Regions from separate parts of the Streptococcus halichoeri genome, predicted to be linked through region 2. Evidence: predicted binding sites of a transcription regulator. Region 2 holds the regulator's gene; each other region holds the start of a gene.
The links. Region 2 encodes HrcA, which represses chaperone genes, less so after heat shock. Its sites were predicted from a motif close to TTAGCACTCNNNNNNNNNGAGTGCTAA; they were not measured.

Region 1 (4,262 bases), 960 kb from region 2:
CCTACAATGAGTAAATCCAGGTCATCGCGCTGGTTTGCCCGAGCAATATTTGCGACCACTTCTTGTGCTGCGCCTTGACCTTGGACCTTGGTGGGAAACAAAAGAATTTCCACGCCGGGAAAGCGTCTAGAAACAGTGGTAATAATATCACGAATGACCGCTCCACTTGGGCTAGTGACCACTCCGATTTTTTGAACAAATTGTGGCAAAGACTGCTTGTGCCTTGCATCAAAATACCCTGCTTCTGCGAGTTTTTTCTTTAGTTGTTCAAATTGCAGTGCTAGGGCACCAATGCCATCAGGCTCAGCCTTTTCAACGATGATGGAGTAAGAGCCGCTGGGTTCATAGAGCTGGACACGTCCGATGACATTAATCTTGAGCCCTTCTTCTAGCTCAAATCCTAATTTCTTAAATTGTCCTGCCCACATGGTCGCCTGAATAACTGCTTTTTCATCCTTAATGGAGAAATACTGATGGTTAGGACGCCGGCGAAAGTTGGACACCTGTCCTGTCAAATAAACGCGTTCCAGATAAGGATCACGATCAAACTTCATTTTTAGGTATTTCGTCAGCTCAGACACTGAGAGATAATTAGCCATCGTGTTTTCTTTCTATGAGAGTTAAAAGTTATATCTAACATACATAATAGTGCATCTAACATATGTAGTATACCATTTTTCCCCTACAAATGAGAGGATAAAGGACAAAAGAAGCCCTACGGCTTCACAGATTGAAAGGGAAGGCTTCCTTTGTCATTAAGGCAAAAGCTGGCGCTCATACATCATTTAGTTTTTAGCTGCTTTACGCAAGGCCGCTTGATAGGTTTGCTCCAACAACATGGTAATGGTCATTGGGCCAACGCCACCTGGGACAGGTGTTAACATGCTAGCTACCTGAGAAACCGAAGCAAAGTCTACATCACCAATTAACTTGCCATTGTCATCACGGTTCATCCCAACATCTACAACAATCGCGCCAGCCTTGACAAAATCCTTTGTCACAAAGTGCCCAGCACCAATCGCTACAATTAGCAGATCTGCTTGCTTGGTAAAGGCCTTTAAATGTTTCGTTCGTGAATGGGTTAAGGTAACTGTGGCATTTTTGGCTAGCAACAGTTGGGCCATGGGCTTACCAACAATATTGGATCTGCCGATAATTACCGCATGCTTGCCTTCTAATGAAATAGAGTAGGCACTGAGCAACTCCATAATTCCTGCAGGTGTACAAGGCACCATCTGGGGCCGACCTGACCAGAGATGACCTGTATTCATCGGATGAAAGCCATCAACATCCTTACTTGGGTTAATAGATAGGATAATTTTTTTGTCATTAATGTGGTCTGGTAAGGGGAGCTGAACTAAAATGCCATGGATACTCGGATCGTCATTGTAGGTCATAATGACATTAATCAATTCTTCTTGGCTGATTGATTCAGACAGATGAACGGTCTGACTCTTAAAACCTGCAGCGTGAGCAGCACGCTCTTTATTTCTGACGTAGATTTGGCTAGCTGCATCATCACCTACTAAAATAACAACCAAGCCCGGAACAATCTGATGTTGACGCTTAAGTTCAGTTACTTTCTTAGCTAATTCAGCCTGCATTTTTTGGGCTAATGCTTTTCCATCTAAAAATTCTACCATCATTTTGTACCTCTTTATTTAGTCTGTTACCTATTATAGCAAAAAAAGAGTGGCTTTCACCACCGAATCATTATTAAGGTTAACATTTGACCAAAATAGGAGCGACCAACCTAAAACCATCACTTAAGGAGCTGTCAACTTAAGGCTTAAAAACGTCTGGAAGCACAAAAAACTTGCCCAAGCAAGTCTTTTAACTTAATATAATAAATCGTAGATTTCCATTGCAATCAAGTCAATACTATCAAATGAGTATGATTCCCGTGCTTCCACGTCACGTAAGGTAAAAACTGGTCCATTTTCTGGGTCATTTGAAAAAGAAACTTCAGCAACGACAACACCATCACGTTCAAAATTGCGCTTGAGGTTCCCATCGTCTGTTACCATCAATTCTAGACGGTTGATTATTCTCACAAGATGTGATTCCATTTCCATTCTCCTATTCGTTTCGTTTAGTGTTCACTATATTCTAACATAAAAACCTATAAACAGACACTAAAAGTGAATTATTTCCTGGCTTGGCCTGATTTTGTAGTAGCTATCAGCTTATGACTTGCCCCCTAGAAGCTAGACCAAGCTATTAGCACTCAAAAGTTAAGAGTGCTAAATTAGGAAACTTTTTACTTGCTTTCCGCTTAAAGGGTGCTATAATGAACATATAGAGTTTGACCTTTATTGACTAAAAGTTGAACTCGTATCACTCACTGGAGGTAAAGCCTATGCTTTGTCAAAATTGTAACTTAAACGAAGCCTCTATTCACCTATATACTAATGTGAACGGCAAACAACGCCAAATTGACCTTTGTCAAAATTGTTATCAAATTATGAAGACAGATCCCCAAAATAGCTTATTGGGCAATCAAAAACAAGGTACCCTTTCTGACTCTATTAAACCACTTTTTGAAGACTTTATGGATGATTTAAATAATTTCCAACCGTTTAGTAAACTTCCAAATAGTCCACGCTCAGAACAAGATAATCTCTCAAATGATCCAAACAGCCGAAATAACCGCATGTCTGGACAAGCGACCCGCCGTCAAGATCCGCAAGCTCCTCAAGGACTCTTAGATGAATTTGGTATTGATGTGACCGATATTGCCAGTCGTGGCGGCATTGACCCTGTCATTGGGCGCGATGATGAGATTCGCCGCGTGATTGAAATTCTGAACCGGCGAACAAAAAATAATCCCGTCCTGATTGGTGAGCCAGGTGTTGGTAAAACAGCTGTTGTAGAAGGCCTAGCTCAAAAAATTATTGATGGCGATGTTCCGCATAAACTGCAAGGAAAACATGTCATTCGTTTAGATGTGGTCAGCTTGGTCCAAGGTACTGGTATCCGCGGTCAATTTGAAGAGCGCATGCAAAAGCTCATGGAAGAAATTCGTAACCGCAAAGACGTCATCTTATTTATTGATGAAATCCATGAAATTGTCGGCGCTGGCAATGCAGGCGATGGTAACATGGATGCTGGTAATATCTTAAAACCAGCTCTGGCACGTGGTGAACTCCAATTAGTGGGCGCTACCACTCTCAACGAATATCGGATTATTGAAAAAGACGCTGCCCTAGAGCGGCGGATGCAACCTGTTAAAGTCAATGAACCTTCTGTTGATGAAACCATTACTATCTTAAAGGGTATTCAAAAGAAATACGAAGAATACCACCATGTTCAATATAGCGATGATGCTATTTTAGCTGCGGCTCATCTCTCGAATCGCTATATCCAAGACCGATTCTTACCAGACAAGGCCATTGACCTGCTGGATGAAGCAGGCTCAAAAATGAATCTAACACTTAATTTCGTTGATCCAAAAGAAATTGATCAAAAGCTAGTAGACGCTGAAAATCAAAAAGCGCTAGCTACCCGTCAAGAAGACTTTGAACGCGCAGCTTATTTCCGTGACCAAATCCTCAAACTAAAAGAAATGCAAAAACAAGAGGTCACAGACCAAGATATTCCTTTGATTACTGAAAAAACCATTGAAGCAATCGTAGAGGAAAAAACGAATATCCCAGTTGGCGACTTAAAAGCAAAAGAACAGTCACAATTGATTCACTTGGCTGATGATCTTAAGAGCCATGTCATTGGCCAAGATGCAGCCGTGGAAAAAATCGCCAAGGCCATTCGGCGTAACCGGGTCGGCTTAGGCAGCCTCAATCGACCAATCGGCTCCTTCTTGTTTGTAGGACCAACCGGTGTAGGAAAGACCGAGCTTTCTAAGCAATTAGCTATTGAATTATTTGGCTCTGACGAAAATATGATTCGTTTTGATATGTCTGAATACATGGAAAAACATGCCGTATCCAAATTGGTCGGAGCACCTCCAGGCTATGTTGGTTATGATGAGGCTGGTCAACTAACTGAAAAAGTTCGTCGTAATCCCTACTCGCTCATTCTTCTTGACGAAGTCGAAAAGGCCCATCCAGATGTGATGCATATGTTTCTTCAAGTACTTGATGATGGTCGCCTCACTGATGGTCAAGGGCGCACAGTTAGCTTTAAAGATACCATTATTATCATGACCTCAAATGCTGGAACAGGCAATGCTGAAGCGTCGGTTGGTTTTGGTGCTGCGCGCGAAGGTCGGACCAATTCGGTACTGGGACAACTAGGTAACTTCT
Region 2 (4,262 bases):
CTGCCTTAGTTTCCTATTTTCTTTCCACTTTTTTTACGGTCTTTGCATCTTAGTTGAACTGAGCACGACCTAAAAGTGCCGCGAAAAAGATAAACTGCCTTGTGTGCTAGCACACTGCCTTAGTTTCCTATTTTCTTTCCACTTTTTTTAACGGTCTTTGCATCTTAGCTGAACTGAGCACGACCTAAAAGTGCCGCGAAAAAGATAAACTGCCTTGTGTGCTAGCACACTGCGTTAGTTTCCTATTTTCTTCTCACTTTTTTACGGTCTTTGCATCTTAGTTGAACTGAGCACGACCTAAAAGTGCCGCGAAAAAGATAAACTGCCTTGTGTGCTAGCACACTGCGTTAGTTTCCTATTTTCTTCTCACTTTTTTACGGTCTTTGCATCTTAGTTGAACTGAGCACGACCTAAAAGTGCCGCGAAAAAGATAAACTGCCTTGTGTGCTAGCACACTGCGTTAGTTTCCTATTTTCTTCTCACTTTTTTACGGTCTTTGCATCTTAGTTGAACTGAGCACGACCTAAAAGTGCCGCGAAAAAGATAAACTGCCTTGTGTGCTAGCACACTGCGTTAGTTTCCTATTTTCTTTCCACTTTTTTTACGGTCTTTGCATCTTAGTTATACACCACCACCATGGCGGGTCTTAAGAGGCGCTCATGGAGCTTGTAACCTTTTTGGAAAACCTCCGCAATAGTGTCTGCTGGGTGGTCTTCGTCTGCTGGCAGGGTTTGGACAGCCATGTGCAGGTTATGATCAAAGTTTTCCACTGCTACTTCTTCGATGCCTTCTTCTTTGAGGGCTTGGATGAGGCTTTCTTGGACCATCTCGAGGCCCTTTTTGACATCGTCCGTGAGGCCTTCGACGGCGAGGGCTCGCTCCAAGTTATCAAGACTTGGGAGGATTTTCTTTGCTAGATCCTGCGAGCGGTAGCGCTGGAGGTTTTGCCGTTCTTCGTTTGAGCGGCGCTGGATATTTTGCATTTCGGCGTGCGCCCGCAGGTATTTGTTTTCAAATTCTTCTGCACGCGCAGTGGCTGCCTCTAACTCTGATGGTTGGTCGGCATCCGGCTGGTCTTTTGGTTCTTGCTCTGCCATTTCTTCAGGTGGCGCTGTGACCATATCTTCTGTGGGTTGCTGGTCTTTATCTTTGTGCTCTTGGTCTTGGGGTTTTTGGGACAAGGTAACACCTCTTTCTTTTTTGATGGGTTAGTGCACTTCGTAATGGTTACTGTTTAGGTAACGGTAGTAATCTCTTAGTTTAATGGCTAAGATCCGGCCAACGACATTGATCAAGCTGACATTGCGGCGATAATCCATATCGATAGGGCCGATGAGACTAAGGAGCCCATAGCCACGGTAAGGAATCAAGAACTTATAGGTCAACAGACTGACCTGAGATAGGGCTTTCTCCTTGGCATTTGCGACCTGAACGGTCGCCATGGCATCCTCAGACATGCTCTCACGGATGCTAAGGGCTAGCGCTGCTGGGTTATCTAGAAACTGATAGGTGTCTAGGCCGGCAAAATTCAAGGCATTGACCTTGCCAGAGACAAAGATGGTTTCTTGGAAAAGTTCCTTAAAGATATAATCAAACAAGTCTAGCACGTTATCCGTAATGGTAAAGTACTTTTGTAAGACTTGGGGAATCTCGGTGCGCAGGCGGTAATGGATCTCCATCAAGTCACGGTTAATGAGCCGATCATCCACGATTTCTTTGATTTTTTCAAAATCGCGGGCCAAGAAATTTCTCGGGATGGCAAATTGCACTGTCAGTGGCTTTGACTCATCCATGGTCAATACGGCTAAGGCATCGTGGCTGGATAACTGGACGATGTTAAAGCTTGTTAGCTTTTGCCTGGCTGGCTCGACATCCAAGATCGCAACGGAATAGCCGGTGATGTTGGCTAAGACCTGGCTGGCTTTTAAGAGAATATCCTCTAGTTTGTAGGCTTCAAAATCAAAAGCTTTAATCATATGATAGACATCTCTTTCATCGATGCATTCTAAATCTAAGGAATGTTCGACGAAGTATTTAAAGCCCGCCGCACTTGGCATGCGGCCGCTGGATGTGTGGGCCTTTTGCAGCAGGCCTAGTTTTTCTAGCTTGGCCATGTCATTACGAATGGTAGCACTGCTGGTTTCAATGGACTCTTGTAAGGCTTTTGAGCCAACAGGCTCATGGGTTTTGGTGAATAAATCAATAATGATATTGAGGATTTCATTTTGCCGATGTGTAATCACAAGCCAATCACCTCTTTCATTTAGCACTCTTTACTATCGACTGCTAATCTATGATTCCATTATACGCTATTCTATCGGCTTGTCAAGGGAAAAAACTAAAAAATTAGCACTCACTTTTGCTGAGTGCTAATTTTCTAATCATACTGAGTGAGGTTGTATTGCTCAATGACCTGAATCATGGCTTGGGCCCTGTTTTTATCTTGAGGATAGAGGTATTTTTGCAGGGCTTGGCTGGGTTTGACATAGCCTTTTTGGGTGGCTAAGTGGGTGTATAAGTCGGTATCGGCTAATTCCCCTGCTTTCAGGCGTTGCAAATAATCGCGCGCAGCCTGGTCCCAGCTGAGGTAGCGGGCGTAGCGAACGGTTTGGCCTTGGGTCATTGCTTGCGCTGCTGAGCTATTTTGCAAAAAAGGCGCAACTGAACTAGGTGTCAAGGCGATGGCGGCTTGGCCTGGTTTGGCGGGGAGGGCATAAAGGTTAGCGTATTTGGCGGCCAATAAGGTCTGGCCATGCTGGCTTTCAAGATCGGCTTGAGCCAGTAAGACTGAGGGTTTGATGCCGTAAGCTTTGGCGATGGGGCCTAGCTCTTTGGCTAGGCGTTTAAGAAAGGCTTGCTGGCTGTAGGGGACAGGCTGCAATTGTCGCGCCTTAGGTGGGCTTGCGTGCCAGCATAAGGGAAGGAGAATCAGTCCCATAAAGAGCACTAACAGTATGATAAAGTATCCTAAGCTGAGGCGTTTTCTCATTATTTCTCCTTGAGTCAGTCTGGCTACTATTTCGTGGTAGCTGCTGGTTTTTTATTTTTTGGGGATAGGTCCCCTCGTAAGAGCTAGGGGGTGATGGCTCGCACCAGTTTTTAGCCTCAGTAAGTCTGGTTGGTTGGTTGCTGGGCGGCAGTTGCTTCGATGATCTCGCGACCTCGATAGCGATAGCTCATATCTCCGATGGCTTTGATGGTAAACTGGCCGTCTTCATAGTCAACGACAGTAACAGAGCCGTTATCAATGTATTGTTTGTCATGCTGAGGATCAATCAACCATAAGAAGGTCCCTATGGTCATGCCATGGCTTACGACAATGGCATTGCCGCCGCCGGCATTTTGGATGGACAAGGCAATCGCTTCAAAGCCGTCTAAAATGCGTTTGCGCAGCACTTCCCAGGGTTCAGCCCAGTTGGCAGTGTCTACTTCGACAATGCTTTGTGCTAACTCTGAATAAGGGACATCTCGCAGGTTGTCGCGGCCTTGAAAGGCTTTGGTCCTAGGGAGCACACCAAGGAATAATTCGGAATCATAGGCTCCATCTAGGCTACCAAAACACCATTCCCGGATACGTTTGTCACGTGTATAGGGGATAAAAGCTTGCTCGGATTCCCGCAAAATAATCTCCATGGTCAACATGGTACGACCAGAATCACTGGAGAAGGCGGCTTGAAAGGGAATGGCGGCATCTTTTAGGCCTAGACCAAGTTCACGGATACCTTCTTCGCCGGTTTTTGTCAGGGGTGTATCACTCCATCCTTGTGCGCGACCAATTGTGTTAAACATTGTTTTGCCGTGGCGGGCAATATAAAGCCTGGTTTTTGTCATAGTGTCCTCCCTCTTCTTCTATCCATTATAGCATTAAACAAAAGGGCATGCAAAATCCCTTGCTTTACCGTTTAGGACTTAGCAGCTTGGGGCTAATGGTTGCAAATCAATGACAAGCTCTTTACCTTAGGCCTGATTTGTTACTCAGCTGACATTGGCTTTTCATATTGCTTGGTTATACTTATGGTAGGCACCTAAGAACCGATAAGACACACTAGGTTGCAAAGACCACTTGAGCGCAAGCACTCAAGTGGTCTTTTTTTCCCGAGTTTATCAGTTAAAAAATAAAAAAATCTCTATAAACGCTGTCAAATCAACGTTATTGAAGCTTTTTTAAGTTGTAAATCGTGTTGTGTATGCAGTTTTTCCCTAACTTTTGAATATCTTCGTGTCTGACTGTTCCACGGTCCCAAGTAATACCTAATAAACGA
Region 3 (4,262 bases), 290 kb from region 2:
GAATATCAAAAGCATATTGAAAAAGATGCTGCGCTTTCTCGCCGCTTTGCCAAGATTTTGATTGACGAACCAAGTGAGGCTGATGCGACTGAGATTCTTATGGGGTTGAAGTCGACTTATGAAACGTTTCATCATGTGACGATTGCACGCGAAACAGTGGAGACAGCAGTCAAGATGGCGCATCGCTATTTAACAAGCAAGCATCTCCCTGATTCTGCGATTGACCTACTGGATGAGGCGAGCGCAACTGTCCAAGGTTTGGTGCAAAAGGAAGTGCCTAAGGATCTGACACCGGCCGATCAGGCGCTGATTGCTGGTGATATGAAACGCGTCTCTAAGCTGCTTAAGCAAACACAGGATGAGAGCGAGCCTAAGGCAGTTGCAGTGACACCAGACCACATTTTGACCACCTTGAGCAAGCTATCTGGCATTCCAGTTGAAAAACTAAGCCGGGCAGACAGTCAGAAATATTTGCGCCTCGAAAAAGAACTACACCAGCGGGTGATTGGCCAAGAGCAGGCTGTTTCTGTCATTGCTCGCGCTATCCGGCGTAATCAATCTGGCATTCGCACAGGCAAGCGGCCGATTGGTTCTTTCATGTTCTTAGGCCCAACAGGTGTTGGTAAAACAGAACTCGCCAAGGCTTTGGCAGAAGTGCTCTTTGATGACGCGTCTGCGCTGATTCGTTTTGACATGTCCGAATACATGGAGAAATTTGCGGCAAGCCGGCTAAATGGCGCACCGCCGGGCTATGTTGGCTATGATGAAGGAGGCGAGCTGACAGAAAAAGTGCGCAATAAGCCTTATGCTGTGCTCTTGTTTGACGAAGTCGAAAAAGCCCACCCAGACATCTTTAATGTCTTGCTGCAAGTGCTTGATGACGGTATGCTGACAGATAGCCGGGGTCGTAAGGTTGATTTTTCAAATACCATTATTATCATGACCAGTAACCTGGGCGCAACAGCCTTGCGTGATGATAAGACTGTTGGTTTTGGGGCCAAGGCTGTCAGCCAGGACCACAAGGCTATGGAAAGCCGAATTATGGAAGAGCTAAAACGCACCTACCGCCCAGAATTCATCAACCGGATTGATGAGAAGGTGGTCTTCCACAGCTTGAGTCAGGCCAACATTAAAGATATTGTGAAAATTATGGTCAAGCCACTGGTAGCTGTCTTGGCAGAAAAAGGCGTGACGCTGAAATTACAGCCGTCAGTGCTCAACCATCTGGCAACTATTGGCTATGATGCAGAGAATGGGGCAAGGCCTCTGCGCCGCGCTATCCAAACAACCATCGAAGACCCGCTGTCAGAATTGATCCTAGCTGGCAAGCTGTCAGCCGGGCAAACACTGAAAGTTGGCTTGAAGCAGCAAGAGGTGACCTTCGATAGTGTTTCTTAAAAAAGTATCTGAACAGATTGTGTGACTCCTAACGTTAGACGACACAAGCTAACGTTTTGGGAGACCTTTTCCATCTGTTTGGGTGCTTTTTTTTGCTGCTGATCAAGGCTAGGAGTGGCGCTGGATCACAATGAACTACGCCAAGTAAGCAGGATGAAAAGCCAAGCTAAAAAGCAGGCTTTTGTGAGGCTAGCTAGAAGAACTTGCGGTTCTTGCTGGTTTATTTTGTGGGGCCACAGACCTGTGTGATGCTCCTCGCTCGAGCTGGATGATAGGATAAAACAGTGGTGTAGCTGCGGGTTAGCGGGATATTTAAATTTTGCTTATTTTTGTCTTGACTATTTTTGACCAAGTGATACAATAGAATTATCTTAGCACTCGGTACAATAGAGTGCTAAAAAATCACGAAATATTTTAGTTGGAGGAAAAACCATGATTAAACCATTAGGTGACCGTGTGGTCGTTAAAGTCGACGAAGAAAAAGAACAAACCATTGGTGGTTTTGTTCTGGCTGGTGCCCACACGCAAGCGACTAAACAAGCAACCGTGCTTGCTGTCAGCGAGACGGGCCTTCGTACAATCACTGGCGAAGTGATTCCAGCTGCTGTTAGTGTTGGTGATCGCGTCTTAGTGGAAGCTGACCAAGGCGTTCCCGTAACAGTTGACGATGAGAAGGTCGTCTTAGTCCGCGAAGCTAATATTCTAGCAATTTTGTAAGCCTAGCTGCGGTAGCCTCAGTGAGGCAATCATTGCTGAGCAAAAGCCTTGATTGAGACGAGGTCTTTGACTTGGCTCACATTTAAAAAATAAAGGAGAACATAGAATGGCAAGTAAAGAGATTAAATTTTCAGCAGATGCGCGTTCTGCAATGGTGCGCGGTGTAGATGTCCTTGCAGATACCGTCAAGGTAACCTTAGGCCCAAAAGGTCGTAATGTGGTACTAGAAAAAGCATTTGGTTCACCACTGATCACTAATGATGGGGTTACGATTGCTAAGGAAATTGAACTCGAAGATCATTTTGAAAATATGGGCGCAAAGCTTGTGTCTGAAGTCGCTTCAAAAACAAACGACATTGCTGGTGATGGAACCACCACTGCTACCGTCTTGACACAAGCAATTGTGCGAGAAGGCCTAAAAAACGTTACAGCAGGGGCTAACCCCATTGGCATCCGCCGAGGTATTGAAGAAGCTACCGCAAAAGCAGTTGCTGAATTAAAAGCGATTGCCCAACCTGTTTCTGGTAAAGAAGCCATTGCTCAGGTCGCAGCAGTTTCTTCTCGTTCCGAAAAAGTTGGTGAATACATCTCTGAAGCCATGGAACGCGTAGGTAATGACGGTGTTATTACTATCGAAGAATCTCGTGGAATGGAAACAGAACTAGAAGTTGTCGAAGGGATGCAATTTGACCGTGGTTACCTTTCTCAATACATGGTTACCGACAATGAGAAGATGGTTGCCGAATTGGAAAATCCGTTTATCTTGATTACCGACAAGAAAATCTCCAATATCCAAGAAATCTTACCACTTTTAGAAGAAGTGCTTAAAACCAACCGTCCGTTGTTGATGATTGCTGATGATGTGGATGGCGAAGCATTACCAACCCTTGTTTTAAACAAGATCCGTGGTACTTTCAACGTTGTTGCTGTTAAAGCGCCAGGCTTTGGTGATCGCCGTAAAGCCATGCTTGAAGATATTGCCATCTTAACCGGTGGGACAGTCATCACAGAAGAACTAGGACTTGACCTTAAGGATGCGACAATGGCTGCGCTGGGTCAAGCAGCGAAAATCACGATTGACAAAGACTCAACAGTGATTGTTGAGGGCGCAGGCAGCGCTGATGCCATTGCGCAACGTGTGGACTTGATTAAGTCACAGCTCCAATCAACCAGCTCTGAATTTGATCGTGAAAAATTACAAGAACGTCTGGCTAAATTAGCCGGCGGCGTTGCTGTCATCAAAGTCGGTGCAGCAACCGAAACAGAGCTAAAAGAAATGAAACTGCGCATTGAAGATGCCTTAAATGCAACCCGTGCAGCTGTGGAAGAAGGTATCGTGGCAGGTGGTGGAACAGCTTTCATCTCTGTACTTGAAAAAGTCGCAGCACTTGCATTAGATGGTGATCAAGACACCGGTCGCAACATCGTGATGCGTGCCCTTGAAGAACCTGTCCGTCAGATTGCTTACAATGCTGGCTATGAAGGTTCAGTGATTATTGACAAATTAAAGAACAGCTCTGAAGGCACTGGCTTTAATGCTGCAACGGGTGAATGGGTCGACATGATTTCAGCCGGCATTATTGACCCAGTGAAGGTAACGCGCTCAGCATTGCAAAACGCAGCTTCAGTGGCTAGCTTGATTTTAACCACAGAAGCAGTGGTTGCCAACCAACCAGAACCAGCTGCACAAGCGCCAGCTATGCCAGGTGGTATGGATCCTAGTATGATGGGCGGCTTCTAATAAGATAAGACATAAAACACTAAAGGCTTGGATCTTTTTTGTCCATAGCCTTTAGTGTTTTTATGGTATGTCTGAGATGTCGGCCTCACTTTTTTACCAGTCAGAGCTTTGCTTGTGCGGTGCAGCTCTTGCTTGCTACTGCAACCCTTGCTGTGGACCATCCTTGGTGCGGCCTGTCCTGGCTGCTGCAGCTCCATACTGCTGCGGGTTATTTTTTGGTTTTATCGTCTTTTTTGCTGCTGTCTTTTTCTAAGCGGGCTTCGATTTCTTTGAGCCGTTTGAAGGTTTTAGCTGCGCGTTCCTTGGAAAGCTTGGTTTCTTTTTCAGCGGCAGCTTGAGGATCACTCTTGACCAGGTTGGTTAATTCCTGATTGGTTTGCTCTTGCTCTTTCATCCAGGTTTTTTC

Region 1: the regulator HrcA is predicted to act here: its motif matches at 2,221-2,247, upstream of K5J94_RS08585 (ATP-dependent Clp protease ATP-binding subunit).
Region 3: the regulator HrcA is predicted to act here: its motif matches at 1,770-1,796, upstream of groES (co-chaperone GroES).

Annotation. Positions count from the first base shown of each region.
Region 1 is NZ_CP081502.1:1,832,165-1,836,426, forward strand. It holds gene xseA (exodeoxyribonuclease VII large subunit) at 1-599, opposite strand, end outside; gene K5J94_RS08575 (bifunctional methylenetetrahydrofolate dehydrogenase/methenyltetrahydrofolate cyclohydrolase) at 786-1,643, opposite strand; gene K5J94_RS08580 (YkuJ family protein) at 1,839-2,069, opposite strand; gene K5J94_RS08585 (ATP-dependent Clp protease ATP-binding subunit) at 2,360-4,262, shown strand, end outside.
Region 2 is NZ_CP081502.1:769,444-773,705, reverse strand. It holds gene grpE (nucleotide exchange factor GrpE) at 618-1,181, opposite strand; gene hrcA (heat-inducible transcriptional repressor HrcA) at 1,209-2,243, opposite strand; gene K5J94_RS03780 (glucosaminidase domain-containing protein) at 2,378-2,989, opposite strand; gene K5J94_RS03775 (histidine phosphatase family protein) at 3,106-3,831, opposite strand; gene K5J94_RS03770 (IS1634 family transposase) at 4,151-4,262, opposite strand, start outside.
Region 3 is NZ_CP081502.1:477,179-481,440, forward strand. It holds gene K5J94_RS02470 (ATP-dependent Clp protease ATP-binding subunit) at 1-1,398, shown strand, start outside; gene groES (co-chaperone GroES) at 1,831-2,115, shown strand; gene groL (chaperonin GroEL) at 2,222-3,856, shown strand; gene K5J94_RS02485 (C69 family dipeptidase) at 4,065-4,262, opposite strand, start outside.